Regions from separate parts of the Thermogemmatispora onikobensis genome, predicted to be linked through region 2. Evidence: riboswitches for the same ligand, from Rfam matches in the RefSeq annotation. Region 2 holds a riboswitch; the other holds the start of a gene.
The links. A riboswitch is a leader RNA that binds a small molecule or an ion and turns the genes downstream of it on or off. The one in region 2 is predicted to bind S-adenosylmethionine.

Region 1 (14,932 bases), on a different contig from region 2:
AAGGCCGGCACCGGAGGCGCGGGCGGGAGAGGCTGAGGAAAGCGAGCGGGAACAGGGGCCGGCAATGGCGTACTGGGGGCCGCGCCGCTCTCCGGGGTCACCACCGGGATGCGCCGTGTTGTCTGGGCGGTAGCGGCGGGCAGCGGACCAGAGAGAGCACTGGGGGCCTCCTCGGAGCCGTGGCCATCGCGGAGCAACTCCTCACCCAGCGAAAGCTGACCCGTGGGGAGGGCCGCACAGGCTTCGGCGACCGCCTCAGCCAGCGCTGAAGCACTGCGGAAGCGCGTCGCCGGGTCCTTAGCGATCGCCCGAAGAATCACCTCTGAAAGCCCTGGCGGGATGCTCGAATTAATCAAGATCGGCGGGGTCGGCAGCACATTAATATGCTGCATCATCAGCGCGACGGCGCTCTCGCTGCGGAAAGGCTGCACCCCAGTGCACAGCTCGTACAGGATGACACCGAGCGAGTAAATATCGCTTCGCTCAGTAGGGGGCTGGCCACGAGCCTGCTCGGGCGAGATATAGAGGGCACTCTGCAAGCTGCTCGTCCCTTTGAAAAGCGTAGCGAGGCCGAAATCAGTAATGCGCGGCTCGCCAATCTTACTGTGCAAAGCATGGCGCTGATCCAACAGAATATTGGAGGGCTTCAGACCGCCATGAATAATCCCCTGTTGGTGAGCGTAATCGAGGGCGGCTCCGAGCGCTTTGAAAAGATAGACCAGGGCAGAAATAGGAGGAAAGAGTCCCTTGCGCAGAGTATGCTGAATATAATTGGCCAGCGTCTCCCCCTCTACATACTCCAAGGCCATACAGGCCGTTGTGCTGTTGGTCTCCGGCACACGGAGCACCTCGAAGCCGAGCAGCGACACAATATTGGGGTGATGCAGGGCGCTCAGCATCTGGCCAGCTTGCTGGAAGCGCGCCAGGAAGTTGGGATCAGCCTGCAGATCGCTGTGGAACAGCTTGAGCGCGACCACCTGGTTGCGCTCAAGGTCATAGGCCATCCAGACCTCGCCCAAGCTGCCACTGCCCAGTTGCTGCTGTAATCCATATCTGCCAATGCGGCGCGGGATGGTGCTCATAGCAACCCCCCTCTGTTCAGGATGGTGGTTGTCCTACAGTGTGTATGCTCTCTCCCTTACATAGAACACGGTGGCAAGCGCCCATTTTGTGAGGACAGCGCTGCGCTGCTTCCTTGCCCAACCAGAGCGCCCGAGGGCGAGAGTTGCCGCCAGCCAGCCCAATGCCCATCCATTGCCTTCCCGTCTGTACTATACCAGATGCGGGACAACCATGCAATGAGATCATACCAATGTCTCTGGGTCAGCTTCTTTACAACCTTCACGACAAAATTCTTTTGAATAGGAATGATTTTATCGATCATAATGATATTTTATTGCTCTTTGCTCGGCAGAACCCCCGATGTCCCTCATACCCTCATGAAATGGGAGAAAGGTCCCGCAACTCGCGCGGCTGCAGACCCCCGCACTAGCCAGCGTGGAGCGAGGAGGTCACTGCTAGGCAGTGCCGCTTGTTTGCGATATAATGCCTCTGTCCGTTAGAGAACGACGGGGGCGAGAAGTCAGGGAGATCGTGTGTGCGTCTCAGTCTACAAGATGTCAAGAAGCAGGTCTATCGCCGCGGGGGAGAGCGTTATCTAGCGCTGCACTGGCTGCAGCCGGGAGAGCTGCGCGCTGAGATCGCTCGGCTCCTTGCTTACTATGAAGGGCTGCGTGGGCAGCCACGGCGTGCCTTTTCGCTGGATGAAGCCCGTGCCTGTATTGGGGACTACCGTCTTGCCGATGGTCTGATTGCCGTTCTTGGAACCTGGTACACCTGGCAACAGCCGGCCTGGGCCGACGAGCTGAATCGCCTTGCTGTCGGCGAGCAAGCGCTGGTGGCCCTCCAGCAAGCAAGAATCTCCTCCTCCGTTCAGCTCCGTCTCGCACTCTTCGACTATGTCAACAGCAGCTACGATGGTTTTCTGGCTGGCAGTGAGCGCACAGCGGCCCTCACGGCCTTTGCGGCGCGTTTCTCTCTCTCGCTCTCCGAGCTAGAGCGACTGCTTGCTCTTGACAACGAAGACGAAGCCTGCCTGGTGCGGGTGAGCGAAAGCGCGCCCCCGCCTGAGCTGATCATCGCCCATTACAACCAGGCTATCTTTGAGGCGGCTCTCAGCAGCGCAGCTCAGGTGACCTTTCTTCTCGATTCTCGGGTGTTGCCTGCTGCCGAGCCGGTTGGTCTGGGAGCGGTGATCAAGCGCTTCTGCTATCTGGCCCGCCGTCTTGGCGTCTATTATGATCTGGACTACGCCGAGGAGCTGGAAGGTGATCCTCTGCCACTCTCCGAGAATGGCCAGCCCCCGCGTCTGCGCCTGACCTGTTATGGACCCCAAGAAATGACGGGCCTCCCTCAGCAGTATGGGCAGCGGCTGGCGCGTCTCTGTCGCCTGCTCCTGGAGTACGCGCCCTCTGCTGGACCGGGAGGAGCGAGCAGCCGACGACGAGGGCGCGGCAGCGGCAGCGGCCAACGACTGCGCAGGGCCATTGTGGCCGCCGAGGCCCTGGTCTATCTGGGGGAACGAGCCTATCGCCTGCCCCTGGACTCTGCGCTGCTCTCCTTGCTAACCCTGCCGGGGGCGGAAGAGACGGGACGGCCAGCGAGGGTAGACGAAGCTCTCTTTGACAGCGAGCTGGAAAGCGCCTTTGCCGCTGCCTTCCAGGCGCTCGAGCGCAGCCCTGGTCAAGGACTAGAGGGCTGGTATCTGGAGCGTGAACCTGAGCCACTTCTGCTACGAGAGGGCATCTTTATCCCCGATTTCGCCCTTTCACGAGGGCAACAGCGCCTTTATGTCGAGATCCTGGGTTTCTGGACACCTGCCTATCGAGAACGTAAAATACAGAAATTGCAGCAGTTACGAGAGCGTAGCGATATTATTCTTCTCGTACCTCGCGAGGCGCGGACAGCCTTCGCTGCCCTGGAAGGGGCCTTTCCCATCGTGGGCTACGACGGCCAGGTGGCCCTCAGCGATCTCCTGCATCTGCTCCGCAGCCGTTACGATGACTTCGCCAGGCGCCTGGCTCTCCTCGACCGCGAGGCCATACGGCAGCAGATTCGTCGGGAGCACTTCGTAGCTGAGCGTGACTGCTATCCGTTGCTGCACTGCTACCGGAGAACCGAGCTGGAGCAGGCAGCAGCGGTCATGAGTGATCAGAGCATTCGCTTTCTTCCCGGCGTCGGCCTCTATACGCAAGAGTGGTTTGAACGCTTTGCCGCCTCATTCGTAAAGTGGATAGAAGAACGTGGCACAACGGCCTGGAGCGCTGTAGTGGCTGAGCTACGCCGGCAATGGCCATGCCTGGCAAGCTGTGATGATGCGGCTCTGGAGGCTCTGCTTGAGCAGCTCGAAGGAGTGAGCATTGTGCACAGCTCCATCTTTGAGGCGCAGATCACCTATCGAGATATGGGGAGCGCAATCACGACCGAAGCCAGCAGCACGAGCAGCGAGTCGCCATCGCTCGCTGTTATAACGAGGGAGCGGCCAGTGCGAGAAGGCAAGCCGCGTTCTGGCCCTGGAAGCCGGGGCGAGAAAGAGCGTCGCTCGCGCACCTGCGCCTCCCAAGATGTCGCGCAGCCTGATCTCTGGGCCTGAGCAGGGCACAGCAGCGCCACCATCTCTGTTCTCTGCTTGCTTGGTAGTAAAAACAACACGGGAATTGCTTCTTAAGGATAGAGAATGGACGTCAATGAGCTTCTAGGCGTGACGCTTGGCACATGTACACTAGAGCGGATCATTGGACGTGGCGGCATGGGAGCGGTTTTTCTGGCGCAGCAATCGCGACCTGTACGCACAGTCGCCGTCAAGGTGCTGATTCCTTCCCTCAGCTACGACCCCGAGGAGCAGCGCAATTTCTTAGAGCGCTTTCGTCGCGAAGCTGACACTGTTGCTCGCCTGGAGCATAAAAATATTCTTCCTATCTATGAATACGATGAAGCCCTCGTCGGTAATGAAAGACTGGCTTACCTGGTTATGCCCTACATGCGCGGGGGAACATTGCGCGACCGCATCGATGAGATGAAGCGCGAAGGCCGCCACTTTGACCTGCGCATCATCGTCAGCTACATGAGCCAGCTCGCTGATGCCCTCAACTATGCCCACAACTTTGGCATCGTCCACCGCGATGTCAAACCCGCAAATTTGCTCTTCCACCTGGATGGGCGCTTACTCTTGAGCGACTTTGGCATCGTGCGCCTGGAGACCTTGCCGGCCTTGACCGCTATTGGTGACTTCCTGGGCACCGTTGAGTACGCCTCGCCCGAGCAGGTCAGCACCAGCGAGGTTGATCAGCGCTCCGACATCTATTCAATGGGGGTTGTGCTCTACGAACTCCTGACCGGCGACGTGCCCTTTACCGGTACCACGCCTTTCATCGTCATGAACAAGCATTTGAGCGAACCTGTCCCCTTGCCGAGCAAGAGGCGTCCCGACCTGCCGCCAGCGGTCGAAGAAGTCGTTCTCAAGGCCCTGGCCAAGCGTCCCGAAGATCGCTATCAGAGCGCGCTAGAGCTAGCTGCCGCCCTGCGCAGCGCCGTGCTGGGGGCCTCGCCTGCCCCTGCTTCGGGCGTATTGCGCATCAGCGGCAATGCCGACAATAGCGATCTGACCGTTGCCGAACCGGTGAGGGAGGCGGTGAGCGAGGTTGTTGGAGCAGGACCAAAAGGCCGGGCGGGAGGCCCCTCCCCAGAAGGGCGCACTCCCTGGCAGCAAGGGCCACGTCCCTGGGAATGGCCTTCGCAGCAGCAAGTTCAGGAGCAGCTCACGCCGCCTGTTTCGCCGGATGAAGAGACCGAGCCTGCCCCGATCTTCCACGAGGGGCGGCGTCTCTTCTACTATAGCCTGATCCTCATCGCCCTGGTGGCCCAGTTCCCGATTCTCGCTCTACTCTACGGGCTCAGCAGCGGCAAGGGCCTGCTGCTGGCTGACCTCGGGGTCTTGCTGGCCACGGGTGTCAATCTGCTAACCCTCGCCGCTCTCGGATTCTGCGGCGTGACCCGCTCCTCTCTGCGCAATGTCAGAGGAGCCATCTACCGCACCAGTGCAGCCTCCCTGATTGCCCTGGCCGGCGCCACCCTTTTGGTTGGGCTGACTGATGCCGCCGCTCCCTGGCTGCCGCTGCTGGCCTATATCCTGCTGTTAGGCAGCAACATCTACGCCGTGCGTCAGCTGGGGCAAGTCGATGTGGCCCACGATCAGGTCGAAGTCGCGCCCGTCCATTGGCGGGCCGCTGCCGAGGCAGCTCTCACCGGCCTTCTGCCCCTCACCATCATCTTGATCCTGACTTTCGCTACCTCAGCCCAGCACCTCTTTGCTTCTCATCTGCTCAATATGCTCGGTTTATTGCTCATAGCTCTTGTGGCTGCTCCGACGCCAGGCGCGGTCGTAGCCATAGAGACGCGCAAGCTCTCCACGGCCTCCTTCATACGCACCAGTGCCTGTGCTGGTCTCTTCATGTTTCTGGCGGCCTTTCTGCTTGCCTCTGCCTGGGGGCTACTCATCGCCAGACAGAGCTGGTTCTTTGTCCAGTTTAATCCTCCCTGGATCGCCCTGCTCCTCTGGGCAGGTCTACTGGCCCTGATCGGCTCCCTGCGCGGCTTACTCGATGCCTATCTCTACCTGCGTATGACCCCGCGCAGCCCTTAAGGCCGACCAGGCTGGTGGCAATGGCCCATCTCCATTGAATTGAGTGCTGGAATCTACCCCTCAACATCGAAAAGCGTAGCTTGACGAAGAGGGCGCTGTAAGGTATACTGTCCCTCAAAACTAGAACAAAATTTCTAATTCATCCCCGAAGCCTAAGCGGAAGAAAGGAAGCAGGTGACAGTTTGAACCCGAGCCATCTTCGGCGAGAAGCGGAGGTTCTCCCTCTGCGTCAGCCCCCGCGCAGCGATGACGAACTGGCGAGTGCGAATCACGAGGAAGATGACGCCTTTTGGAAGGAGGCGCGTCCCACCAGCGTTGTGCGTCGCTATCAGGCCCTGGTCGATGTAAAGACTGAGGTTGGCCGGGCCCGCGCCGATGCCCTACCGGAGAGCAGCCTCGTCAGCGCACGGCGTGGCACTGCTCAACGCCAAAGCGAGATGAGGACACCCGGACCTGCGCGTCGCCGGGCCAGCGAGCGTCAGCCTGCACCAGGCCCGACAGCCGCTCCATCGGAACGGGCCCGCGAGCGGCGCACTGAGGAGCCATTGCGGCCAGCACTGCCATCCCAGAAGACCGCCAGGCGCTATCACTGGCTCATGTGGCTGGGCCTCTTCTGGCTCACGATGGTCGTTGGCTGGGTCGTTCTGAGCGCCCTGGCCGGCTGGTGGCAGACTACGCTCGACGACTGGCGCTATGGGCGTCCACGCACCTTTCAGGTCGATGCTGTGGTGGGACATGGCGATTCCTCTGCGAACCCAAGCCATTTTATCGCCTTGAATCTCAATCGCCACGTGGAGATTATCGAATTTCCTGGCGGCGATGCTACCAAGGCTCGCATCTACGTGGGGCCAGTGCTGGTCGGGCCTGGGCAGGATCTGGCACCGGTGACGCTCAGCTTCCAGGACGTCAACGGCGATGGCAGGCCCGATATGGTTGTGACCATCGAGGACAGCCACTTTTTCTTTATCAACGAAAATGGTTCCTTCCGCCCCGCTCGCCCTGGTGAGCCGCTCAGGTTCACCTCCCCCTGATACGAGAGCGCTTCCTCGTCCCCAGCCCCAGGGCAGCAGGGTCCACAACCACCCTCTCATCGGGAGAGAGCTGGCCAGGGCCAGCACCTCTCCCCGGCCAGGAAGGCCACAACCGACTGGCTGGCGCTGCTTTGCACCCTGGCTGGCCTGCCCCCTTTGCGGAAGAGAGCAAAACAGAGCAGAGCAGACGCGGTCAGACTCAGCTGTCGCGCTCCGATTGCGCAGCTGCCCCCACGGTTTGCAGCGCCGGCGACTGCTGACGCAGCTGACCTGAAAGCTGAAACTCGGGCACAACACTGACTTCCGCGGCAGCTGGGAGGGAATAGGCGCGCCCTTCAGTCCCTTCTTTAGTGGACGGTTCTGGGCGTAATGCGAGAACAGCGAAAACGATTATCCATGCAATGAGTAGTATCAGAAGTGTCCAATATATAATAGTTTGGCTTAGCAGAATAGCGAGACCGCTCATGGGCACATCCCTTAGAAGTTTAGATACGCCGACATTCTCGTAGACGATAACCAGACGACAGTTTAACGATGGCTAGACCAAGGTACCGCCGTAGTTGTTGGCTGCAGGCTGCGAGGATCTTACAAGGACAGAGACAGGCTGGCCTCGCTCTGTCGAGCGTGATGCCTTCTTCTCCCTTCTGGCTGATAACCTCTAGAGAAGCAACCGACCGTACAGACTCCCCAAGGTTTACAAACGTATCCTGCTCTAAAAAGTTACGTTGGAGGAAAGGATTTTTCTCCCCTCGATCTCTGGCGAGGTTAGCGGGCGGCATCCGCCCCATGCTCCTGGCAAAAGGGAACTTGACCTGCGTAGACAGCCGTGGCCTGGCTGGCCTCAGCATCTACTCACCTGGCAAGCAAGCTGGCTCTCTCTAGTAAGATAGCCCTGGAGAAAAGCGCAGCTTTGCCGGGCAGGCGCTCAATCCAACCCGATCGAGTCTCCCTCCCCTGCTTGTCTTCCCATCGGGAGAGGAGCATAATAGAAGCGGACGATTCCGGTGGAAGATCGCTTGAGCCAGCGCTAGCTGAGCCTGGTAAGGAGAGAGTGCATGGAGCGTGTCAACTGGCAACGTGTTCGTGATGTCCTCATTAGCATTGTTTGCATCTGTATTCTGGGCTGGTTAGGGTGGAGCATTTCCGGTCTCTTTTTGCATGCGCTGGTGCTGCTCCTGCTGGCTATGGCCATAGCTTTTCTGGTCTCGCCCCTTGTCGACAGGCTCCAGCGTTTTGGCCTGCCGCGCTCGCTAGCCACACTGCTCGTCTACGCGGTGGTCCTGGTGGTAGTTGGGAGCCTCTTCTACGCCTTACTCTTTGCCCTCATTCGTCAGGCCCAGACCTTCTCGGTGACCATCCAGAATTATGCCTATCAGCTTCCTGAGCTTTCGGCAAAGCTGCAAAAATTCCTTGTTGACCAGGGCATTCCGCAAGAGAAGATCGACAGCGTCTTGACGCAGATCGAGGTGCAGGCGACCGACTTCGCGCGTTCGCTCGTCAACAACATTGTCGGCTTTCTCTTCACCCTCACCGATCTCATCGTCAATGTCGTTCTGGTGACTGTCCTCAGCTTCTACCTGACCCTGGATGGCAAGCGAATCCGCGACAGCCTTTTCAAGGTAATGCCGAGGCGCTCGCTCCCTCACTTTCTCCTCTTCGAAGATGCTCTCAACCGCGTCGTCGGCAACTATATTCGCGGTCAGTTAACACTGGCAGTCATCATTGGAGTCCTGGCGGGTCTGGGTTGCGCCACCCCCTGGCTGGGACTCAGAGACTACGCCTTGATTGTGGGGGCCCTGGCCTTTCTCTTTGAGACCATTCCTATGGTAGGCCCGGCCCTGGCCTCATTGCCGGCGGTGGCCATCTCCCTGCTCTTGCCCGAGCCGTTTCCGCGCACCTTTGTGGTCATCGGCTACTTCGTGATCATTCAAATTGTCGAAAGCAATGTGCTGGGTCCGCGCATCGTGGGGCATGCTGTGGGGCTGCATCCAGTGGCCTCGATCCTGGCCTTGATCATCGGAGCCCAGCTCTTCGGAGCCTTTGGCGCCCTGATCGCCACCCCGATTGTTGCCGCCGCCTGGGTGGTGGTAACCAGCATCTACCGCTCCCTGGTGAAAGGGGAGAGCGCCGAGCAGATCTTGACCTCGCGTCGTCAGCCGTGGGTCTTACGCCGGCGTCGCACTCAGCAGCAGCCGGGCCTGACCGGTGAAGCCAGGGCCGCTCAAGGTCTGCCGGTGACAAGCGAGGAGATACTTGAGCGAGGGATGAACCGTGTCAGCGCCGCTCCGGCTATCAAGAAGGGGATCGATCTGGAGGAGAAGATCGAGCAGCTCGACCTTCTGCGCCCCTTTCCCGAGCCGCAAGAACAGCGCCACACGGTTGTTCAGGGTGAGCAACAGGAGCAGGATGAACCCGTCGAACGCTAAGGAGGGCAAGCGGCCAGCTTTAGCCTAGTGCCCCAAAAGCTTTGCGAATGGCGTCCTCGCCTTCTGGACTCACCAGTGCGAAGATCTCGTCATCTTCCTCGATCACGGTGTCGGCGTTGGGGATAATGGGCTGGTTATTCCGCACGATCAGGGCCAGGTTGCTATTGCGCGGCAGGTTGATCTCGCGTAGGGTCTTGCCGATCGTGGGCGACTCCGCGGGAATGCGCAGTTCGACGAAGTCAAGGCCCGCCCTGCGTAGCTTCATGAGCGGCACAAAGCGTGTTGTTGGTATCTCCGCCTCGATGAGCGAGAGAATCGCCTTGGTTGGGCTGACAGTGATATCGATGCCAAGCTTCTGAAAGATCTTTTCGTGTTTCGGGTTGTTGAGCCGGGCGATGGTGCGATTAACGTTGAAGCGTCGCTTGGCCATCTGGCAGATGACCAGGTTGTCGTCGTCTTCACCGGTGACGGCGATGACCACATCGGCGCGCTTGACACCGGCATCTTCCATAACGCGCGCTTCGCAGGCGTCGCCACGCACGACGGCTTCCCCCAGCTCTTCGCTCAGCGCCTGATAGCGCGCGGCATCCTTCTCAAGGAGCAAGACCTCGTGTCCCTGGTTCAGGAGCGTTTTGGTGAGGTAGTAGCCGATGTCGCCACCGCCTCCAATGATGATATACATAGAGCTATCCTCTATTGTTTCTCGTCTTGTTGCGCTGCTTTTGCTGCTGCAGGCTCACCGAGGAGTGCCTCAGCCAGCATCTGCGCCCCTATCGTCGTAGGACAGAAGGTCTCCAGTCCCAGCTCGTGATAGGTGCGCTCCCGAATCGGGTCGTAAATACGGCAGACGACCTTTTTGACGTGGAAGATTTCCTTGGCGATCTGGCTCGCCATGATGTTGCGATTATCGCCATTCGTGACCGCCGCGAAGGCGTCGGCTTCCTTGATACCGGCGCGGATCAGGATGTCCTCATCGACCCCATTGCCCAGGATGGTCTCGCCCTTGAAGTCGGGGTCAAGACGCTGGAAGGCTTCGCTGCTATAGTCGATGACCGAGACCTGGTGACCCGCGCGATCCATCATATTGGCCAGCGTTGCGCCAACGCGGCCACAACCGAGGATCACTATTTTCACCTGTTGCCTCCTGATCTGCGGTGAGGGCTGGCGTCCCTCCCGCCAGTAGTACCAGCCTTGACTTGCTGACTGACCGATGCCTTACCTCTCCGCTTGTGGACAGGTGTGCATAGTGGGGAAACCCACCAGACGATATTATATCATTGCTGTGCCAGTTCGCACGCTCTCCCTGACCGGGCCTCCTCGTGCCTGTCCATCGGCCACCTTTCAGGGCAGGTGTCTCTCTTGTCGAAAAGGCTGGGCATGATACAATAAGGCCCATGAAGCAAGGCTATATCTTGAAGACGATTGGCGAGCGCCGGGTCTGGGATAGCTTTCTAGAGCATCACGATGGCCATCTGCTGCAGAGCTGGGGCTGGGGTGAGCTAAAGGCCGAGGCGGGTTGGCGACCGCTGCGCCTGGCGCTCTGCGAGCGGGCGACGGGGCGCATGGTGGCCGCCGCTCAGGTCCTCTGCCGCGGCGCGCCCCAGGTGCCATACTGGTGTGGTCATCTGGCTTACGTTCCTCGCGGTCCAGTGCTCGACTGGTCTCATGAGGAAAGCTGCTCTGCTTTCTGGACGGCCCTCCACCGCCTGCTCCGCCGGCGTGGAGCCTTAGCCCTGCGCCTGGAGCCACCGCTCCAGGCCGGTACCGAACTGGGAGAGACGGTGACCCGTCGCCTGCTGACTTGCAACTTCCGTCCTGTGCGCACCATCCAGCCTCTGCGCACCATCATGGTTGATCTCCATGCCGATGAGGAGACGCTCCTGGCGCGGATGAAGGAGAAATGGCGCTATAATCTGCGCCTGGCTGCCCGACGGGGTGTCAGGGTACGTGAGGCGCAGACCCTTGAAGATGTGCGCGCCTGGTACGAGCTATTGAAAGTTACAGCGGCGCGCGATGGCTTTGGCATCCATCATTACGAGTACTATGAGCACGCCTGGCTGATTCTCGCTCCTCGCAACCAGCTCGATTTGCTCCTGGCCGAGTATGAAGGGCGGCTCTTAGCGGGGATCTTCGTGGGACGGATGGGACGCGAAGCCGTCTATCTCTATGGGGCCTCCAGCAACGAGCTGCGCCAGCTGATGCCCAATTATTTGCTCCAGTGGGAAGCAATGCGCCGCGCGCGCGCCGCTGGGGCTCTCCGCTACGATCTATGGGGGATTCCTGAAACGGAAGACGAACATGAGCCGCTGGCGGGGGTTTACCGCTTCAAGCGCGGCTGGGGTGGCCAGCTAGTCCGCTTCATCGGCGGCTACGAGTATGTATATCGTCCACTCAGTATGAACCTGGCGCGGCGCCTGCTTGGCGAGCGTCTTGCTCTCTAGGGAGGCGCTCGCCCCCTCCCCACGCACCTACTTACACACCTGTACTGCTTCCTCCGCTCTCTCGCTGTGCTCGCCTCACTTTGCCCTCTCGGAGCTGTCACCTTCAGGCCGGCTGATCCGTGTCTCTGGAGGGAAGAGCCAGGTAGAGAGAACAGGCTCTTTGTGATTGGGCTGCCAGTGGGTATATAACATACGTTCTCTCGCTCTGGATATCTTCCCCCTCAAGAGATGCAAGTCGTTTGCGAGCCGTATGAAGGTCAACAGCAGGCTCATTTTCCGAGTGGCCTGCTTTGCTCTGTTGCCCTGCGCGGGCAGGGTAGTACTAAGGAGGCGCCATGTCCGGTGAGCGTGGATGTTTATTCAATTCGCTGCTCTTTCTCATAATCGTCTTTGTGCCGATTGTCGGGCACATTATTGAGACGTTCATGATTCTAGAGGATGATCATTCAGCTGCGGGCAAGCTCCTCTGGCTGGCAGTCATCTGGCTCATCCCCTTCCTTGGGCCATTGCTCTACCTGCTCTTTGGCCAGAGGCGTCATCATGTTGCCTTGGGCCAGCCAAGTTATGGGACGCGCTAAGACCGGGAAAGGGATGAAGGCGCAGTAGTCCGGGCTTCGCGCAGCATGGCCCACAGGCGCAAGCCCTGGCTGTGGGGAATGGGCGTCTCGCTGGCCACGCGAAAGCCATGCTTTTCGTAAAAGCCGACGTTGCGCGGATTCTGGGTTTCCAGGTAGCAAGGGAGATGGCGAGCGTCGGCCTGCTGGAAGACGACTTCCAGCAAAGCGCTGCCGATTCCCTGGCCCTGGTAAGGGGGATCAACGCCCAAGGCCCAGAGGTACCAGTGTGGCCCATGAGTGTGGAGCGCATGCTGGCGGGCGGCATAGCGCTCGGCCAGGCCGATCCGCCAAAGACTACCCAGGCCGAGGCGCAGAGGAGGAAAGCGCAGGCCGATGCTCAGCAGGCGCTCCAGCGTTGGGGTCGTCTCTCCCGGTGGCAGCCAGCAAGCGATCCCTTCCAGGCCAGAAGTGGTGTAGACCTGGCCGTAGCGCAGACAATACTGCACCGTCATGGTAAACAGGCCGGGCAAGACAACGGCCCGTCGCTTCTCCTCGGGAAGCACAAAGACCATCAGTGGATCGCGTTGGAAAGCCCGGGCCAAAACCTGGCAGGCCTCGGCTGCCTTCTCCGCTGGTAACAACATGGGTTCAGACCTTGACTGATTCATAGCCTTCCTTTCGTCCTTCTCTTCTTGTTCAGGCAACCTGCCCTACTTCACACCTCTCTGGCCAGCGGGCGAGCGACCTGGAGTGGTCATGAGGCCAGCCAGGCCACGTCGCAGCCATCGCCACGCTGACCCTTGACAGCGCCAGCCATCTCCGCTATACTAACTAACAACTATAATGTACCCGAACAATTGAACCGACGCGGTTAGCGCTCTCATCAAGACGGGTGGAGGGAGACGGCCCTGTGAAGCCCGGCAACCCGCCAGCAGAGCTGCTGGCAAGGTGCCAATTCCGGCGGAACACCGTTCCGCAAGATGAGGGGAACCTGGCAATGATGCTAAAGACCCCTTTTCACAAAAAGGGGTTTTTTCTTGCCCCGCGTACCGGTACCGGGCGGGTACGAGTGTGCTCACCAGTCGTCTAGCGGTCAATCGAATCGAGAATGACGTTGACGAGGACGAGTAGACGTCGTGTGCGGCTACAGAGAGTCGGTGGCGCTGAGATGCCGGCGCTGCGGCGGCGTTGAAAATGCCCTCCGAGTTGCAGGTTGAAGGCCCGCGTTGGCGGGCGAGTAGACTGTGCCGGGTGGCTCCGTTACAGGCTGCAGTGTTGCGAGCAACAAGATAGGTCCCAGGCAAGGCAAGGCTTCTGCTGGAGAGGAGAGCCGCGGTCGAGCCTGGGGCGACGTGACTCGGCAACACTCCAAGGCCAGCGTCGTGAGGCGCTGGCAAAACAGGGTGGTACCGCGAAGAGACTGTCCCTCGCCCCTGGGTAGGGTGAGGGTTTTTTTGTTCCCTTTTTGTTGCAAGGAGTGTGCACATGGTGGCTCGCGTCGAGCACAGCGTGGTGACAGGTACACAGCCTGCTCCTGTGAATCACTTGCAAAGCTATACCTTCGACTCGTTGCCGCTTCAGTACGGTGGCCAATTTGGCCCCGTGACGCTGGCTTACGAAACCTGGGGGCGCCTCAACGCGGCAGGCGACAATGCCATCCTGATCGCTCATGCCCTGACGGGCAGTTCGCATGCCCACGATCCTGAGCACCCGGACGACCCGAAGGCCGCCTGGTGGAACCCACTGATCGGTCCTGGCCGGCCCTTCGATACGTCGCGCTACTTTGTCGTCTGCTCAAACGTGCTCGGCGGCTGCTATGGCAGTACTGGCCCTGCCTCGATCGATCCGAGCACGGGGCAACCCTACGGCATGCGTTTCCCGCTGGTCACGATCCGCGATATGGTCCATGCCCAGCGCCGCCTGATAGAGCACCTGGGTATTCGCCGCCTGGTTGTGGCCGGCGGCTCGATCGGGGGACAGCAGGCGCTGGAATGGGCAGTCTGCTACCCGGAGCTGGTGGAGAAGGTCATCGTGGTGGCCGCCACGGCGGCTTTGACTGCTCAGGCTATTGCCTTCAGTGAAGTGGGGCGCCAGGCCATTATGCTCGACCCGCGCTGGCAGGGCGGCGATTATCCGCCCGGCCAGGGACCCGATGCCGGCCTGGCCATCGCGCGCATGCTCGGCATGATTACCTACCAGAGCGAAGAGGCAATGGAGCTGCGCTTCTCCCGTCGCCCGGCTCGCTCTTGTGAGATTCCTACACCGACCCGCACCCCAAGCCTGGGAAAGCGCTTCGATGTAGAGAATTATCTGTATTATCAGGGCCAGTCTCTGGTGAGGCGCTTCGACGCTAACACATATCTGTATCTGAGTCGCGCAATGGATCTCTACGATGTCAGCGAGGGCTACCCTTCTCTGGATGCAGCTCTTGCTCGTATTCGCAGCCGTGCGCTCTTTATCGGCATTCGCTCTGACTTTCTCTTTCCGGCGGCGCGGGTCCGCTGGCTGGCCGGGCGAGTGCGGGAGCTTGGAGGAGATGCCTCCTATATCGAGTTGGATTCTCCTCATGGCCACGATGCTTTCTTGAAAGAGTGGGAGCAGATGAGCGCTGCTCTGCGCTGGCTGGAAACCTGAGCACGTTCCGCCTTGCTGGGGGCCCACCCATTTCCTTGCCCGAAGCGCCGTTGATTTTCCTGTCCGCCTCTACGGTGGCGGTCTGTCGTTAGATCTGGTTTGTCTCAGGAGTAGATTCTCTCATGGCACTGAACAGCAATCG
Region 2 (14,932 bases):
TGTCTTCAATCCCGCCTTGGCCGCGGGCATCGTGCATACGCCGGTGCCAGGCCTCTGGTTTCTGCAGAACGGCCTGCTGGTGGCCACACTTGATCAGCTTGGGCATTCTCACCTCTGGCTCTACAGCCTGCAGGAGAGTGGCCAAATCGCCAGCCGGAGCGAGCTGGCTTCCGCCCCAGCTGGACACATCTATACCTCGCCAACGGCTACCCCCGATGGCAGCGCTATCTTCTGGGCCGATGAGTGGCTCGATAGCGCCGGGCTCCTGCACAGCAACATCTGGACGCGCCAGGAGATCGAGGTGAGCGCCCCCTCCCGAGGCCGCTGGCTGCCACATACGCAGCCAGAGACCTGGCTCTTCCGGGACGACGGTACCTCGTTCCGTCCCGTGGTGGTGGGCCATACCTTCTTTATGCTGAATACGAACGATGGACTGGACGGCACTTCTGCCCTGGCCACACCAACGCCAGCGGCCAGCCCCAGCCCACGGTCGGCCTCGCAGGTGGCTGCCTCAACTCTAGCGCTCAACTCTAGCGTGACATCCTGGGCCAACTCCAGCATCTACCCGCCCTCGCTGGATTTTCTGATCAGTGGTTCGCTCTATATGCTCTCGCTAGAGCCAACCTCGGATGGCACCTTCAGTCAGTTGAATACCATCAACCACGTCTCGGCCCTGCAAGGCGGTAACACCTTCGTTCTCTGGCAGGACGACAATAATGCCTATGGCATGTTTGACGTAGAGTCTAACTCCTTTGTCCAGGTCGGCTCGGTTCTCAACGGCGCCGCTTTTGTGGCCGTCAATGGCAACAGCGCCGTCTGGAGCGATGCCCCTATGCCAGCGCCAGCAGCCAGCCGCTCGCCAGCCTCTATCAATCCACAGGCAACGCTTCGCATGTTCAGCTGGCCTCTCACCTCCAGCAATAGCGGCCACGACTGAGCCAGGACCAGGCAGCGCAGCCACAGCAGCGATGGCGACAAGCACATCTGGCTACTCCCAGGCCAAGACACCAGCAAGGGAGAGTAGCCTTCAGCTCATAGCGCAACTGTGATAACGAGCAGGAACAGACATAGCAACCCGAGGCGAGGGAGGCCCCCATCTTCAAGAAGGCAAGAGGGCCCCCCTCGTTTCCTCAGCAACCAAGGTGCTTGGCGATGATCAGGCGCTGCACCTCGCTGGTTCCCTCACCAATTTCATTGATCTTGACGTTTCGCCAATAGCGCGAGACCGGATACTCGTCCATGAAGCCGTAGCCACCGTGGATTTGCACCGCCTGATCTGCCGCACGCTTGGCGGTCTCAGAGGCGAAGAGCTTGGCCATTGAGGCTTCAGCACTGTAGGGCTTCCCCTGCATCTGTAACCAGGCCGCCTTATAATACATCAGCCGCGCCAGCTCGATCTCCATCGCCATGTCGGCCAGCTTCATCTGGATGGCCTGAAACTTGCTAATCGGCTGGCCAAACTGCCGACGCTGCCTGGCGTAGCTGAGCGCCTCATCCAGGCAGGCTTGAGCCAGACCAACTGAGAGGGCCGCAATAGCCACTCGTCCCCCATCGAGAATCTGCATGAACTGCTTGAAACCCTCGCCGCGCTGGCCCAGCACGTTTTCCTCGGGCACCTGACAATCTTCAAAGGTAAGAGGGCGCGTATCGGAGGCCCGCCAGCCCATTTTACGGTAGGGATTGCCAATGATGTAGCCAGGGGTGCCGCGCGGCACAATGAGATTGGTGATCTCGCTGCGACCGTCGGGCCGCGTCCCAGTGACTGCCGTAATGGTTACCCCACCACTGATGTCTGTACCGGCGTTGGTAATGAAAGCCTTGGAGCCGTTGATGTGCCAGTAGCCATCACGTAGGACAGCGCGTGTACGGGGACTGCCGGCATCGGAGCCGGCTTCTGGCTCCGTCATCCCAAAGGCCCACAGTTGCTGACCGCTCGCTAACGGTGGCAGGTAGCGCTCCTTCTGCTCGTCTGTCCCGAAGAGATAGAAGGGCATGGCCCCCAACGAGGTGTGGGCTTCCATCGTAATCGCCACCGCCGCATCGCCACGAGCGATCTCCTCGATTGCAATGCAGTACGAGAGGAAATCAGCCCCGGCTCCACCATACGCCTCGGGGAAGGGTAGTCCCAACAACCCCAGCTCACCCATCTTGCGGATCAGATCGTAGGGGAACTCCCCCGTGCGATCCATCTCCTCCGCACGTGGCTTGATCTCCTGCTCGGCGAACTCGCGACAGGTATTGCGAATGGCAAGCTGCTCTTCGTTGAGCGAAAAGTCCATCGCAGCGACTCACTTTCCTTTCAGGGTTGATAGATTGCCAAAGGGTCAGGCCGGAAGCCATGTGGCATACATCATAGCACAAAGCAGGGCAGGAGGCGATAGTCGCTAGCAAGCTAGCAGACAAGAGAAGAGCCAGAAGAGGGGACGAGGGGCCACTGCAGCAGAGCCTGACTGTGGGAAGAAGCAAGCGACCTCTTGTCTCGTGGCGGCCTCTGCCGTACCGGACCGCCACCCCTGGTGTGGTGGACGCGCTCAGCACTATGCGGGCTTGCTCCCCCAGGCCCCGCTGTGCAGCCCCTTCAGCTTGATGGCTTACGCCGCATATCCCGATCAGCCGTGATCAGGCTGAATTTAGTTAATCTCCGCGGTCTCGCCAGCACGCGACTGCGGTGGCTGCTGCGAAGTCGCCGCTCCATCTTCGACGCTGGCGCCAGCGCTCCGACGTAGAGCCGATACTCTATCGAGCGCCTCCCAGGGGGCGTCAATATCAGTACGTCCGAAGTGCCCGTAAGCCGCCGTGGGACGATAGATCGGACGGCGCAGATTTAGTTTCTGAATAATGGCCGCTGGACGAAGATCAAAATGCTCATTGATGAGACGGACCAGCTCCTCGTTGGAGACCCGCCCAGTGCCGAAGGTATCGACAAATAGCGAGAGGGGACGAGCCACACCGATTGCATAGGAGATCTGCAGCTCCAGGCGATCCGCCAGCCCAGCGGCCACCAGATTTTTCGCAATATAGCGCGCCATATAGGCCGCGGAGCGATCGACCTTGGTAGGGTCCTTACCGCTGAAGGCCCCGCCGCCGTGGCGCGCCATTCCACCATACGTATCGACAATAATCTTGCGCCCCGTCAGGCCAGCATCGCCCATCGGCCCCCCAATGACAAAGCGCCCTGTGGGATTGACCAGAACGCGCGTCCGCTCATCGAGCAAATGGGGTGGAATCACCGGCTTAATCACATACTCGAGGACATCCTGACGAATCTGCTCCTGATCGACATACTCAGCATGCTGAGTCGAGACCACAACTGTATCAACGCGAACGGGACGTCCATACTCATACTGGACAGTGACCTGACTCTTGCCATCGGGACGTAGATAGGGCATCGGTCCATCGCCAGCCCATGAGCGCCGCCGCACCTGCGCCAGCTGGTGGGTCAACTTGTGCGCCAGACTGATCGGCAACGGCATGAGCTCGGGCGTCTCGTTACAGGCAAAGCCGATCATCATGCCCTGATCCCCGGCCCCAATCTGTTCCAGCTCATCATCAGTCAGCACAAGGCCACTCTTGACCTCAGCCGAACGACTCACCCCCAGATCGATATCGGGGGACTGCTTGCCAATGGAGGTCACCACACCACAGGTGCGATAGTCAAACCCATACTCGGCATTAACGTAGCCAACCTGCTCGATCGTCTTGCGCACCACCGCGGGCATATCAACCCAGGCTGAGGTCGTGATCTCACCGGCGATCAGGACCAAGCCGGTAGTTGTCGCCGTCTCGCAGGCGACTCGGGCCAGGGGGTCCTGGGCCAGAATGGCATCGAGGATGGCATCCGAGATCTGGTCACACAGCTTGTCAGGATGCCCCTCAGTCACCGATTCGCTGGTAAAGAACAACTTTGGACTACTCATGAAGCTGCTCATGGTATTGCTCACCGAACACATTCCTCCTGACGAGAAAACTGGCACTCTTTGCCGCTTTTTCTCTCTTTATCTGCCTGCTAGTCGAGCAGGTCATTCACACACACACTTCCTTAAGGAGACAAGCGATGTGGGGATCAATGCAGTGGTTGCAGTGGTGCGTAAGGCACAAAAAGACCCCTGGCAAGCAGGGGTCTAGCAACGTCACCTTGCTTATCCCCCTCATCTTGCGGAACGTTCCGCCGGAATTGGCACCCTTCCTGCTGCACGGGCAGTGGCCACGGCGGCAGATGGGTTGCCGGGCTTCATCGGGCCGTTTCCCTCCACCTCTCTGGATGAGAGCAGATCTCACGCGAACGTATTCGATTGTCGGTGTGCCGTCTTGTAAGCGGACGCTGGACAGGGCACCGGAGATGCTGATGCCTGCTGTCCAGAACAGGTCAGGTTTTACTCAGTATATCGAAGAATGCTGCTGACTGTCAAGAGAGCGGGCCAGAAGGCCCATGGCCCGCTTCTCTCTTCTTGCAGACCAGGCAGGGCCCGAGAGCCTTGGCGGGGGTCTGACAGCTCAGGTCAGGTACCCGCCTCCCAGGAATTGAGATAGGTTTGCTGCTCCGAGGTCAATGTATCGATGGCAACGCCCATAGCCTTCAGCTTGAGGCGCGCGATATCCTGGTCGATCTCCGCTGGCAGCGTATAGACCCGTGGCTGCAGTTCGCTGGCATGCTTGAGCATATACTCGGCCCCCAGAGCCTGGTTGGCGAAGCTCATATCCATGACGCTAGCGGGATGCCCCTCAGCGGCGGCCAGATTGATCAGGCGCCCCTCGCCAAGCAAATAGACCTGGCGCCCGTCGGCGTAGGTATACTCATCGACAAAATCGCGGATACGCCGCTTGCGCACGGCCAGCTTCTCCAGCTCGGGAATATTGATCTCATCATTGAAGTGACCCGAGTTGGCCAGCACAGCCCCGTCTTTGAGACGCTCCAAATGAGGGCGGTCGATCACATTGAGGTTGCCTGTTACCGTGATAAAGAGATCACCAATGGTGGCCGCCTCCAGGGATGGCAACACGCGGAAGCCGTCCATCACCGCCTCCAGCGCGCGAATCGGGTCTACCTCCGTGACCACAACGTTGGCCCCCAGGCCCCGCGCACGAGCGGCCACACCACGCCCACACCAGCCGTAACCCAGCACGACAATCGTCCGCCCGGCCAGCAGCAGATTGGTCGCTCGAATAATGCCATCGAGTGTGCTCTGTCCCGTGCCATAGCGATTGTCAAAGAGATGCTTCGTGTTCGACTCGTTGACGGCTAGCACCGGGTACTTGAGCACTCCCTGCTTCTCCATACTGCGGAGACGGATCACCCCGGTCGTCGTCTCCTCCATTCCTCCAATGACCTGCCCGAGCAGCTCGCTGCGGCTGCTATGGAGGGTTGAGACCAGGTCGCAACCATCGTCCATCGTCAACTGCGGGCGATGGTCCAGCGCTGCATGGATATGGCGATAGTAGGTTTCCTCATCCTCGCCCTTGATGGCGAAGGTCGGAATCCCATATTCGCAGACGAGAGCCGCGGCCACGTCATCCTGGGTCGAAAGCGGATTCGAGGCGCAGAGCACCAGATCGGCGCCCCCGGCCTGCAGCGTCAGGGCCAGATTGGCCGTTTCCGTTGTGATATGCAGGCAGCCCGCCATGCGGATGCCTTTGAGCGGCTGCTCCCGGCTAAAGCGCTCGCGGATGAGGCGCAGCACGGGCATATCTCGCGCAGCCCATTCAATACGCTCCTTCCCACGTGGGGCCAGCGAGCGGTCCTTAACATCTCCCTGTGTCGATGTGGTCATAGACCCTCTTTCCTTCCCTTCTTCTCCAAAAGATAAGAGTCAGCGATTTTACGCAGGTCGCTTCTTTGCTCCCCCACCCGCCTCCTATTGCCGGCTCTGTCAGCGGAGCAGCGGCCTGCCCCCGACCAGATTATGACTCAGCCTGCGTTGAAGGTCTCCGATGAGCGCCCCGGCAGCCAATGGGGATCGAAGTGCGAGCAAGCGACCAGGGCCTGGTAGCGAGCAGCGACATCCGCCAGCGTCAGCTGCTGCAGACGGCGAATACTAAAATCCTCACAGGCAAACGAACCGAGGATATTGCCATGAACCACCGCACGCTTCAAATCCTCAAAGCTATAGCGGCCATCTGGCCCCGGCTCCACCGTTGACAGGTAACCCAGCAAGCCCCCGGCGAAGGCGTCGCCAGCTCCAGTGGGATCAACCACTTCCTCCAGAGGATAGGCAGGGGCGCTAAAATAGCTGCCATCGCGCCCAAAGAGCAAGGCCCCATAGCTGCCCTGCTTGACAACCACGTACTTCAGACCCAGGCTGAAGAGCTGGCGCACCCCAGCCACCACACTGGCGCAGCCGGTGTAGAGACGCAGCTCCTCCTCACTCATCAACATAATATCGACGCGCTGCATGACCTCGGTGAGCTGAGGCCGCGCCGTATTGATCCAGAGATCCATCGAGTCCAACACCGATAGATGGACCTGCGGCATGGCATCCAGCACCTCCCGCTGGAGGTCAGGCTTGATATTGGCCAGGAAGAGCAGCGAGCTGCTGCGGTATTCAGGGGGAATTACCGCATGGAAATCGGCGTAGACACCAAGCTGCGTATCGAGCGTGTCGCGCACATTCATATCGAGATGGTAGCGACCGACCCAGCGGAAAGTGCGGCCCTGGTGCACCTGTAAGCCAGAGAGATTGATAGCCCGGCGGCGGAAGAACTCCAAATACTCCTGGGGGAAATCGGAGCCGACGACCGCCACCAGATTGACCGGGCTATAGAGGGAAGCCGCCGTAGAGAAATAAGAAGCGGCCCCGCCGAGCACCTCATCGACTCTGGCGAAAGGAGTTTCGACCGTATCCAGGGCCACCGAGCCGACAACGAGGATAGATGACGACACGTCCTCACAACCTCCATGTGAGAAAGAAATCAGTCTCTGACTGGTGAGCAGGAGTGCGCCTGCGAGCGTGCGTACGTGCGTACGTGCGAGCGAGCGGGTGGCGGAGAGAGAAAACAGCAGGGGCGCTCGCTCACCAGACAGTGCCAGTCAGCAAGAGCGGGCCAGCCTCGCTCAGACAGGTGTGGCCCCGCTTAGATGCTCAATGACCCCATCCAGGAAGGCCAGGGTCTTGCCGAACTTATCGCGGGCCAGCTCGCGGGCAGGGGCCGTATTGAGCGACTGGTACAGCTCCACAAAGCGCTCCTCAATATGGCGCAGAATCGCCGCCAGCACCTCACTGGTCACAGCTCGATTGGGATAGCGCGCGCCGAACTCGATGAGTGAAGTAACCACGGCCAGCCCACTGAGGCGCCCGAGCTTATCGGCGTCGTAGAGGATGCGCGTCTCCAGGGGAACCTTGCGACGCTGCTCGGCGGGCACCACCGTTGTATGGGCCAGAATGATCTGTTCCACCTTGCGAATGCGCTCCTCGGGTACATCCAGTTCGCGTAAGAAATCGACGGCCAGCTCAGCCGACTTGATATGATGGTCCTGAAAACCATAGGAGGCCGTCGAGATATCATGCAGATAGGCGGCGATCGTCAGCGCCTCCATATCCAAATGAGCGGCCTCCTCATCCCCCCGAGCCTCCAGGTCTAGCGCAAGCATCTTACAGTTTGCCACAACGGCGCTGACGTAGCGAAAACCTTCCTTGCCCAGCGTTTCCTCAGCGTGCTGGGCTACAGCCTGCACAACGTCTGTCTCCATTACCTCTCTGCCTGCTTCTCGATAGGATGATGGTCATCTGCACAGAGGCCGCGCAGGGCTACGCTATACGGAGCGCGCGCAACCCCCCTCTCGGTAATAATAGCACTTATATATGTATGAGGGGTTACATCAAAGGCCGGATTGGCTACAGAGACACCATCAGGAGCAATGGAGATCCCACGGATGGCCGTGACCTCACGCGGGTCACGCTGCTCGATAGGAATCTCCTCCCCGGAGGGCAAAGCGAGATCGATCGTAGAACAAGGGGCAACCACGTAAAAAGGAATGCCATGCGCATGAGCTAGCACCGCCAGACTATAGGTTCCGATCTTGTTGGCGACATCGCCATTGGCCGCGATGCGATCGGCTCCCACAAAGACAGCGGCGATCTGACCCCGACGCATGAAATAGCCGGCCATATTGTCAGTGATCAGCGTGAAAGGCACTCCCTCCTGTTGCAGCTCCCAGGCCGTGAGACGGGCCCCCTGGAGCACCGGGCGCGTTTCGTCGACAAAGACATGAATGCGCTTGCCTGCCCGATGCGCCAGATACATCGGGGCCAGGGCCGTTCCCCAGCCGGCAGTAGCCAGAATCCCGGTGTTACAGTGGGTCAGCAGCTGATCTCCATCGGCGATCAGCGCCTCACCATAGCGTCCCATGCGCAGGCAAGCCGCCCGGTCCTCAGCAGCAATGGCCTGGGCCTCTTCCAGGAGCAGGCCCACCAGCTCCCCAGGACGGCACCCAGCCCCGGCAAGCCGCTGAGCCTGCCCACGCAGCCGACGAATGGCCCAGCTGAGATTGACCGCTGTGGGACGGGTGGCTGCCAGCAAGGCCCCTGCCTCCTCAAGCCTGGCCAGAACCTCAGCGAGACTGACCTCACTCCCCCGCTCTGCCAGCAGGCGCCTGAGCGCTAAGACGAGTCCGAAAGCCGCCGCCATGCCAATTGCGGGGGCTCCCCGCACCTTCAAGGCTTTGATCGCCTCTGCTACCTGACGCTCATCCTCAAGCCGACTGTAGACTACCTGCTGCGGTAAGAGCGTCTGATCAAGTAACATCAGGGCACAGCCCCGCTCGTCTTCCTGCCACCAGAGAGGACGGACACGCTGCACTGGCTCAAACTCGTGCTCCAACCCCCCTGCAAGCATGGACATGCTCTCTTCTCTTCCTTCCTTCGTTAGCTAGCTTTGTGGAGATTAGGCTCTCTTCCAATGGCTGATTCCTGCCGCTGTTATGGTATCATAATTGCCCCTCGCTGGCAAAAGAGGCCGCCCCCCAAATAGTACTAACATAAACAGAACCGTTTTCAACGAACCCGCTCAATATGCTAACATGATAAACAGCATACGAGAGCAGCAGTGTGAATAGCGCAATGCTACTAAGATGTAGGTTTCCCGTTCCTCCCCTATGCTTGACCCTGCCCCGGCAGGCTCCGGCTGTGAGCGAGGGACAACAAGATTCTAGCTATAGTCAACATCGAAGGGATGTCGCGCATGGCTAGGGCGGAAACGAAAGAGAGGACCTGGTCTTTCGATCAGATCTACGACGAGTATAAAACATCTATTTATAATTATGTGTACCACCTGGTAGGTGACCGCGAGCAGGCGGATGATCTGACTCAGGATACCTTCCTGAAGGCGTTCCGCGCTCTGCCCAAGATGGACAGCAATCTCAAGGTCTCGGCCTGGCTCTATCGCATTGCGACCAATACAGCTTACGATGCCCTGCGCCGTAAGAAGCTGATCGCCTGGCTTCCTTGGCAGGATCTCGACCACGAGCCAGCCGATATGGAGAGCGCTGATCCACAGGAGGTCTATACGACGACCGAGCTGGTGCGCGCCGCCCTGCGACGTATGCCCCAGCAGTATCGGGCCGCTTTGCTGCTCTATACTCAGGAAGGCTTCTCCTACAGCGAGATCGCTCAGGCCCTCAATATCGCTGAGAGCGGCGTGAAGATGTATCTGTCGCGCGCGCGTCAGTCCTTCCGGGAACACTATAAGGCGTTAGAGCGAGGGGTCGGCTCTAAGTAGCTCCGCCGCGGGAAGGCGATGACCCGGCACCGTCAGCCAGGCAGGGAAGGGCACAGCGTCCGTACCTGGTGCTCTTGCCCTTCTGTCCACTTGGCCGCTGCTGGCATCCTCTGCCCTGCCGCTGCTCTCATTGTTGGCGCTGTTCATGGCGGGATGCTTCCTTCGTCCATCTGTTCCCCTGCCTCATCCCGCCCTGCGGCATCACCGACAGCCCTCGCTCGCCCCTCCCCCTTACTCCCTCCCCCGCCTGTCCTGCTCCTCGCCAACCAGCCTTCGACCTAGGCGTCACGAGTATAATGTAGTAGTGGTGGGTCCCAGGCACTTCTCAAGAACCAGGGGCGGATTCGCAGTGCGAACTGAATAGGTTAGGAGGGATGTCATGCTACGAGCTTGGGGTCTCAGTAAATATTTGAAGCATGCCGCGACACGCGCCGCACCGATCTTGCTGACCTCGCCTGCCGCTGCTTCTTCCCCGAGACTGGAGCGCGCCGCCGCTGCAGAGACAGCAACGCGAGCTGAGCTGCAGCACTACGATGTTTATTTTCGCGCGCTCCCCGAGGCGGCCAGGCCCGAAATTATTTCTCAGCTCGATCGCCGCGAACGCCTGGTCTTTCTGCTGCTGAATGGAAAACGGAGCCTGAGCGAGATCGCTCGTCTCGTCCATCGCGATGAGCAAGATGTGGCCTGTACTGTGGCCCGCTTGCTCCGCAGCGGCTATGTGGAGCATATCGAGGATGATCCCGCCCCCGCCAGAGCTGGCACACCAGTCACCCCGCTAACACAGGCTCCCTCTCATCCGTTATAATAGAGGAGCCTGAACAGATGGCGGGGTGTGGGCAGGCCCACCCGCAAGTGGCGGCCAGCAAAAGAAGCAGAGCAGGCTCGCTGATGGTGCTATCAGCCTGGACGCCCTTTTGATTCGTGGGGTGCTGCGGCTCCTTCTCTTGGAGCTGACTGTCCACCTCGCCGTGCTGCTCGTGTCGCTGGGGCTGGCCAGGCAAGCGCCAGCTCTTCTGCCAGCGCGGTACGTGGAGGGGAGGACGAGCCGGACTCCGCCCTCCCCTTATCTATTGCTGAGGCTTGTGCTCGCATGCGTGCGATGGTGCGTTCTTTGGGCGCTAAATTGATTCTGGCGGCGGGGTTGATCTGCTTCCTTTGCCTGAGCCTGTTCCTGGCCCTGAGCTGGCCTCTGCTCTCTTATTTCTCAGCCCATCAGACGGCTTTTCCTCACGTCTGGCTGGCGCTTGCCTCTTTGCTGCTCTTTACCTGGGCCCCGGGCTTCTTGCTCCTCAGCATCGCGGTTCGCCAGCTCGTTAGCCTTCCTCTCTCTGAGCTGCTCAGTCGGGTAGAGCAGGGCCTCCGTCTGCCACTTTCGCTGCCTCCCCGCATACCTGCTTCCACGCCACCGCCACCAGCGCTCCCAGCGACTACGCCCCCAGGCGATGAGCTGGAGGCCCTCTCTCAGGCTTTTCAGCAGCTCGGCTCGGCCCTGGCCCAACAGGATGCAGAAAGTCGCTTGCTAACACGCCAGCTGAGCGATCTGCTGAGCATGAGCGATGCTCTGATTTCGACGCTCAATCTGGAGCATTTGCTGGCCGAGATCGTTTCCCGGCTCGGCGTCATTATGCAGGTACGCCAGGTCTCGCTCTTGCTCTACGGGCGCGATCAGCCTGCTCCCTGGGCAGTGGCTTTGTGGAGCAACGACCCTCCGCGCACTGAGATCTTGACCGGTGAGACCTATCGCCAGGGTCAGGTCCGTGTCTATACTGACCCACGCGCCGATATCACGCTGGCCGCCACAACGAAAATGACCGCCCTGCCACGCCCGACGCCTCCGGCCCCCCGGCGGCGAGTGATCCGTCCACCACGTCTGCTGGCCGCCGTCGCTCGTGTGGAACCTCCCCATCCCCGCATTCCCCACGAGGCGCTCCGTGAGCTGGATCTGTTGCTTGCCCGGATGGCCATGCAGAAGCAGAAAATCGCCTATGGCGAGGACGTGCATGCAATCTACCAGGAGCGGCAGGAGCGCTGGGCGCGGCTGGCACTGGAGGCCGGCTACGGCGCAGTGATCGCTACGCCCCTGTTACTGCAAGATGAGACGATCGGGGCGATTATGCTCTACTCGGAGCGCCCCTATCAACTGACCCAGCGCGATACCTTCCTGTTGAGTACGGCGGCCATCCAGGCGGCGATGGCTATTCAAGACGCCCTGCTCTTCGCCGAGGTTAAGGAGAAGAATGTCGCCCTGGAGCGCGCGAATCAGCTGAAGTCGCAGTTCCTGGCCACGGTCACCCACGAGCTACGCGCTCCTTTGCATAGCATCATTAGCTACGGCTCGTTGCTGGTGGATGGCTTCGTCGAGGGAGCACTGACACCGGAGCAGGAAGAGCACATCCGCTTTATGATCCGCCGGGCCGAGGATCTGTCGCACCTGGTCGATGATATGCTCGATCTCTCGAAGATCGAGGCCGACCGCCTGGAGGTGCGCCTTGAGCCGCTGGCGATCGAGGGCTGCTTGCGAGAGGTTGTGGATCAGCTGAAGCCTCTGGCTTCCGCTCGCGACCTATCCTTACAGCTGGAGCTGCCCGAGGAGCTGCCGCGGGTACTGGCCGATAGCTATCGCCTGCGTCAGGTGCTGGTCAATATGGTCTCCAATGCCATTAAGTTCACCGAGCGTGGCGGCATTACGATCCGTTGCAGTCTCCTGGAACGCTATGATATGCTGCGTATTGCTGTGCACGATAGCGGGATCGGCATCTCGCCGGCAGCGCTGGAGTATATCTTTGAGGCATTCCGCCAGGCCGATAGCAGCACAGCGCGCAAGTTTGGAGGCACTGGCCTGGGTCTGACGATTGCCCGTAAGCTCGTGGAGTTACAGGGTGGCGAGGTCTTCGTGGAAAGCATGCCAGGGCGTGGCTCGATCTTTTCCTTTGTGCTCCCCCTGGCAACCAGCCCGAAGCCCCAGAGCCGCTCAGGAGCCTGAATGAGCGGTCAGGTCAGTCAACGTTGTCTGCTCCACCACCCACGCCCGCCACCTCCAGTTTCTCCACGATGAGCATCTAGGATGACAGTGACGATCGATGACGATGGATACCGGTGTATCTTCCACACGACGTGAGGCCACAATTCTGATCATCGAGAATGATCCTTCCGATCGCCTGCTGCTGGAGAAGGTCCTCTCTTCCCGCGGCTACCGCTGCTTTTCAGTGACGCATGGCCGCGAAGCACTGGATTTGCTAGAGCGGGTGCAGGTCGATTTGATTCTCACAGACCTGCTGATGCCCGTTCTCGATGGGCAGCGAACGGCGCAATTGATCCGCGCCCGTCCGGGGATGGAGCGCGTGCCAATCGTAGCTGTTACGGCTTACCCCCCCGATGAGGCTCGCGGCTCAAGTCCTAGCGGCGGCTACGACGAGTATCTGTTGAAGCCCTTTAAGCCGCGCCAGTTGCTGGATCTCGTTGAACGCTTGCTAGTCCGCTAGGTGTCTGGCCTCTCATACGATGATGACTTTGGTGCAAAGGAGCCAGTGAGACTGTGGAGACTGTGGAACTCGATCTTCGGCTGACTAATGAGCCTCTGACAGAGATCAGTTGCGATGCACTCGTGGTGAGCGCAGGCCGTCCGCGTGGGAGCGAGCAGGCCCGCCTGAGTGCCCCTGCACAGGTGGTAGATGCCCGCCTGGAGGGCCTGCTGCAGGAAAGCTGTGCCCGCGGCGAGATCAAAGGCTATAGCGGGGAGATTACGACGTTTTTTGCGCCGGGTGGCCTTGCCACCAGACGGCTGATTGTGCTCGGCCTTGGCGATCTGGAGCGCGATGCACCACGTACCTTGCGGCGGGCCTGCGCAACCCTGGCTCGCCAGCTGCAGGAGAAAGGCGCTCGGCGCGCGGTTTTGGCCATCGATGTGGCCAGCCTTCAGCCGGAACCAGGCTCACCGCAGGCCCTGACAACACTGGCCGCTCTGCAAGCTCAGGTGGAAGGGTTCCTCGTTGGGCTGTACCGCTTTAGTCGCTATCGCAACAATGGCCCAAGAGACTCCGAGGAAGCCGTCCGCGAACTGCTGCTACAGCTGGGGCCTGCCCAGAGAGCTTACGAGAGCAGTACGCTCGAGGCGGCTCTTCAGCGGGGCCGCATCCTGGCCGAGGCGACCAACTTCGCGCGCGATCTGGTGAACGAGCCGCCGAATATCTTGACGCCCAGTGAGCTGGCTCGCCGGGCCCGCAACATGGCCGAAACCTGGGGCCTTGCTTGCGAGGTGTTGGAACGCCCCCAGATGGAAGAGCTGGGCATGGGGGGCCTCCTGGCCGTCTCGCGTGGCAGCAGCGAAGCTCCCTATCTGGCGATCCTGCGCTATCGCGGCGCCCCAGAGCAGGCAGGCGGGCTGGCTCTGGTCGGCAAGGGCATTACGTTCGATAGCGGCGGCCTCTCCTTGAAAAGCACAGATGGCATGGTGACGATGAAAGGCGATATGGCCGGAGCTGCTGCTGTTTTGGGGGCGATCCAGGCCATCGCTCGCCTCAAACCAGCCCTGAATGTGACGGCCCTCGTCCCGACCTGCGAGAATATGCCTGATGGGCGCTCCTACCGACCAGGCGATATCTTGCGTATCATGAATGGGAAGACCATTGAAATCGTGAATACCGACGCCGAGGGAAGGCTCATTTTGGCCGACGCCATGTCCTACGCCGCGCGCGAGGGACTGACCCCGATCATCGATGTCGCGACGCTCACCGGCGGCATCGTGGTCGCCCTGGGACATGTCTACACGGGCCTCTTCAGCAACGATACGCGCTTGAGCGAAGAACTCATTGCCGCGGGTGAGGCCGTGGGAGAGAAGCTGTGGCGCCTGCCACTGGACGACGAATACGGCGAGCAGATCAAGAGCGAGGTCGCCGATATCAAGCAGACTGGCGGTCGACCTGCTGCCTCGATCACTGCCGCCAAGGTATTGGAGCACTTCGCCGGCTCAGCAGCCTGGGCCCATCTGGACATCGCCGGTACGAGCTTTGTGGATAGCTCCAGGCCTTATCAAGAGAAAGGAGTCACAGGGGTCGCAGTGCGAACGCTGGCCGAGTTTGTCATGCGACGGGCTGCCAGTCAAGGCTGACCAGCGGACTGCACAGACTGCGCATAGCTGTACAGTCGCGCAAACAGCGTGATATACTCTTGGCATGAAGATCCGTGTGCGCTACTTTGCGGGATTACGCGAGATCGCGGGTCA

Region 1: linked by a shared signal. The riboswitch ahead of metX (homoserine O-acetyltransferase MetX) and the one ahead of metK (methionine adenosyltransferase) in region 2 are both predicted to bind S-adenosylmethionine.

Annotation. Positions count from the first base shown of each region.
Region 1 covers NZ_BDGT01000038.1:12,761-27,692, forward strand. Annotated here, with positions in the region: gene BGC09_RS15980 (serine/threonine protein kinase) at 1-1,082, opposite strand, end outside; gene BGC09_RS15990 (DUF790 family protein) at 1,598-3,652, shown strand; gene BGC09_RS15995 (serine/threonine-protein kinase) at 3,737-5,701, shown strand; gene BGC09_RS16000 (FG-GAP repeat domain-containing protein) at 5,884-6,732, shown strand; gene BGC09_RS16010 (AI-2E family transporter) at 7,788-9,158, shown strand; gene BGC09_RS16015 (potassium channel family protein) at 9,178-9,840, opposite strand; gene BGC09_RS16020 (potassium channel family protein) at 9,852-10,370, opposite strand; gene BGC09_RS16025 (lipid II:glycine glycyltransferase FemX) at 10,553-11,599, shown strand; gene BGC09_RS16035 (PLD nuclease N-terminal domain-containing protein) at 11,935-12,177, shown strand; gene BGC09_RS16040 (GNAT family N-acetyltransferase) at 12,174-12,824, opposite strand; SAM riboswitch class I at 13,034-13,143, shown strand; gene metX (homoserine O-acetyltransferase MetX) at 13,642-14,790, shown strand; gene BGC09_RS16050 (homocysteine synthase) at 14,913-14,932, shown strand, end outside.
Region 2 covers NZ_BDGT01000004.1:136,057-150,988, forward strand. Annotated here, with positions in the region: gene BGC09_RS03200 (anti-sigma factor family protein) at 1-937, shown strand, start outside; gene BGC09_RS03205 (acyl-CoA dehydrogenase family protein) at 1,131-2,279, opposite strand; gene metK (methionine adenosyltransferase) at 2,631-3,917, opposite strand; SAM riboswitch class I at 4,146-4,268, opposite strand; gene ahcY (adenosylhomocysteinase) at 4,500-5,768, opposite strand; gene BGC09_RS03220 (PfkB family carbohydrate kinase) at 5,906-6,877, opposite strand; gene BGC09_RS03225 (HD domain-containing protein) at 7,049-7,684, opposite strand; gene mtnA (S-methyl-5-thioribose-1-phosphate isomerase) at 7,684-8,835, opposite strand; gene BGC09_RS03235 (RNA polymerase sigma factor) at 9,175-9,711, shown strand; gene BGC09_RS03240 (hypothetical protein) at 10,091-10,516, shown strand; gene BGC09_RS03250 (sensor histidine kinase) at 10,802-12,694, shown strand; gene BGC09_RS03255 (response regulator) at 12,792-13,193, shown strand; gene BGC09_RS03260 (leucyl aminopeptidase) at 13,247-14,818, shown strand; gene BGC09_RS22015 (MoaD/ThiS family protein) at 14,883-14,932, shown strand, end outside.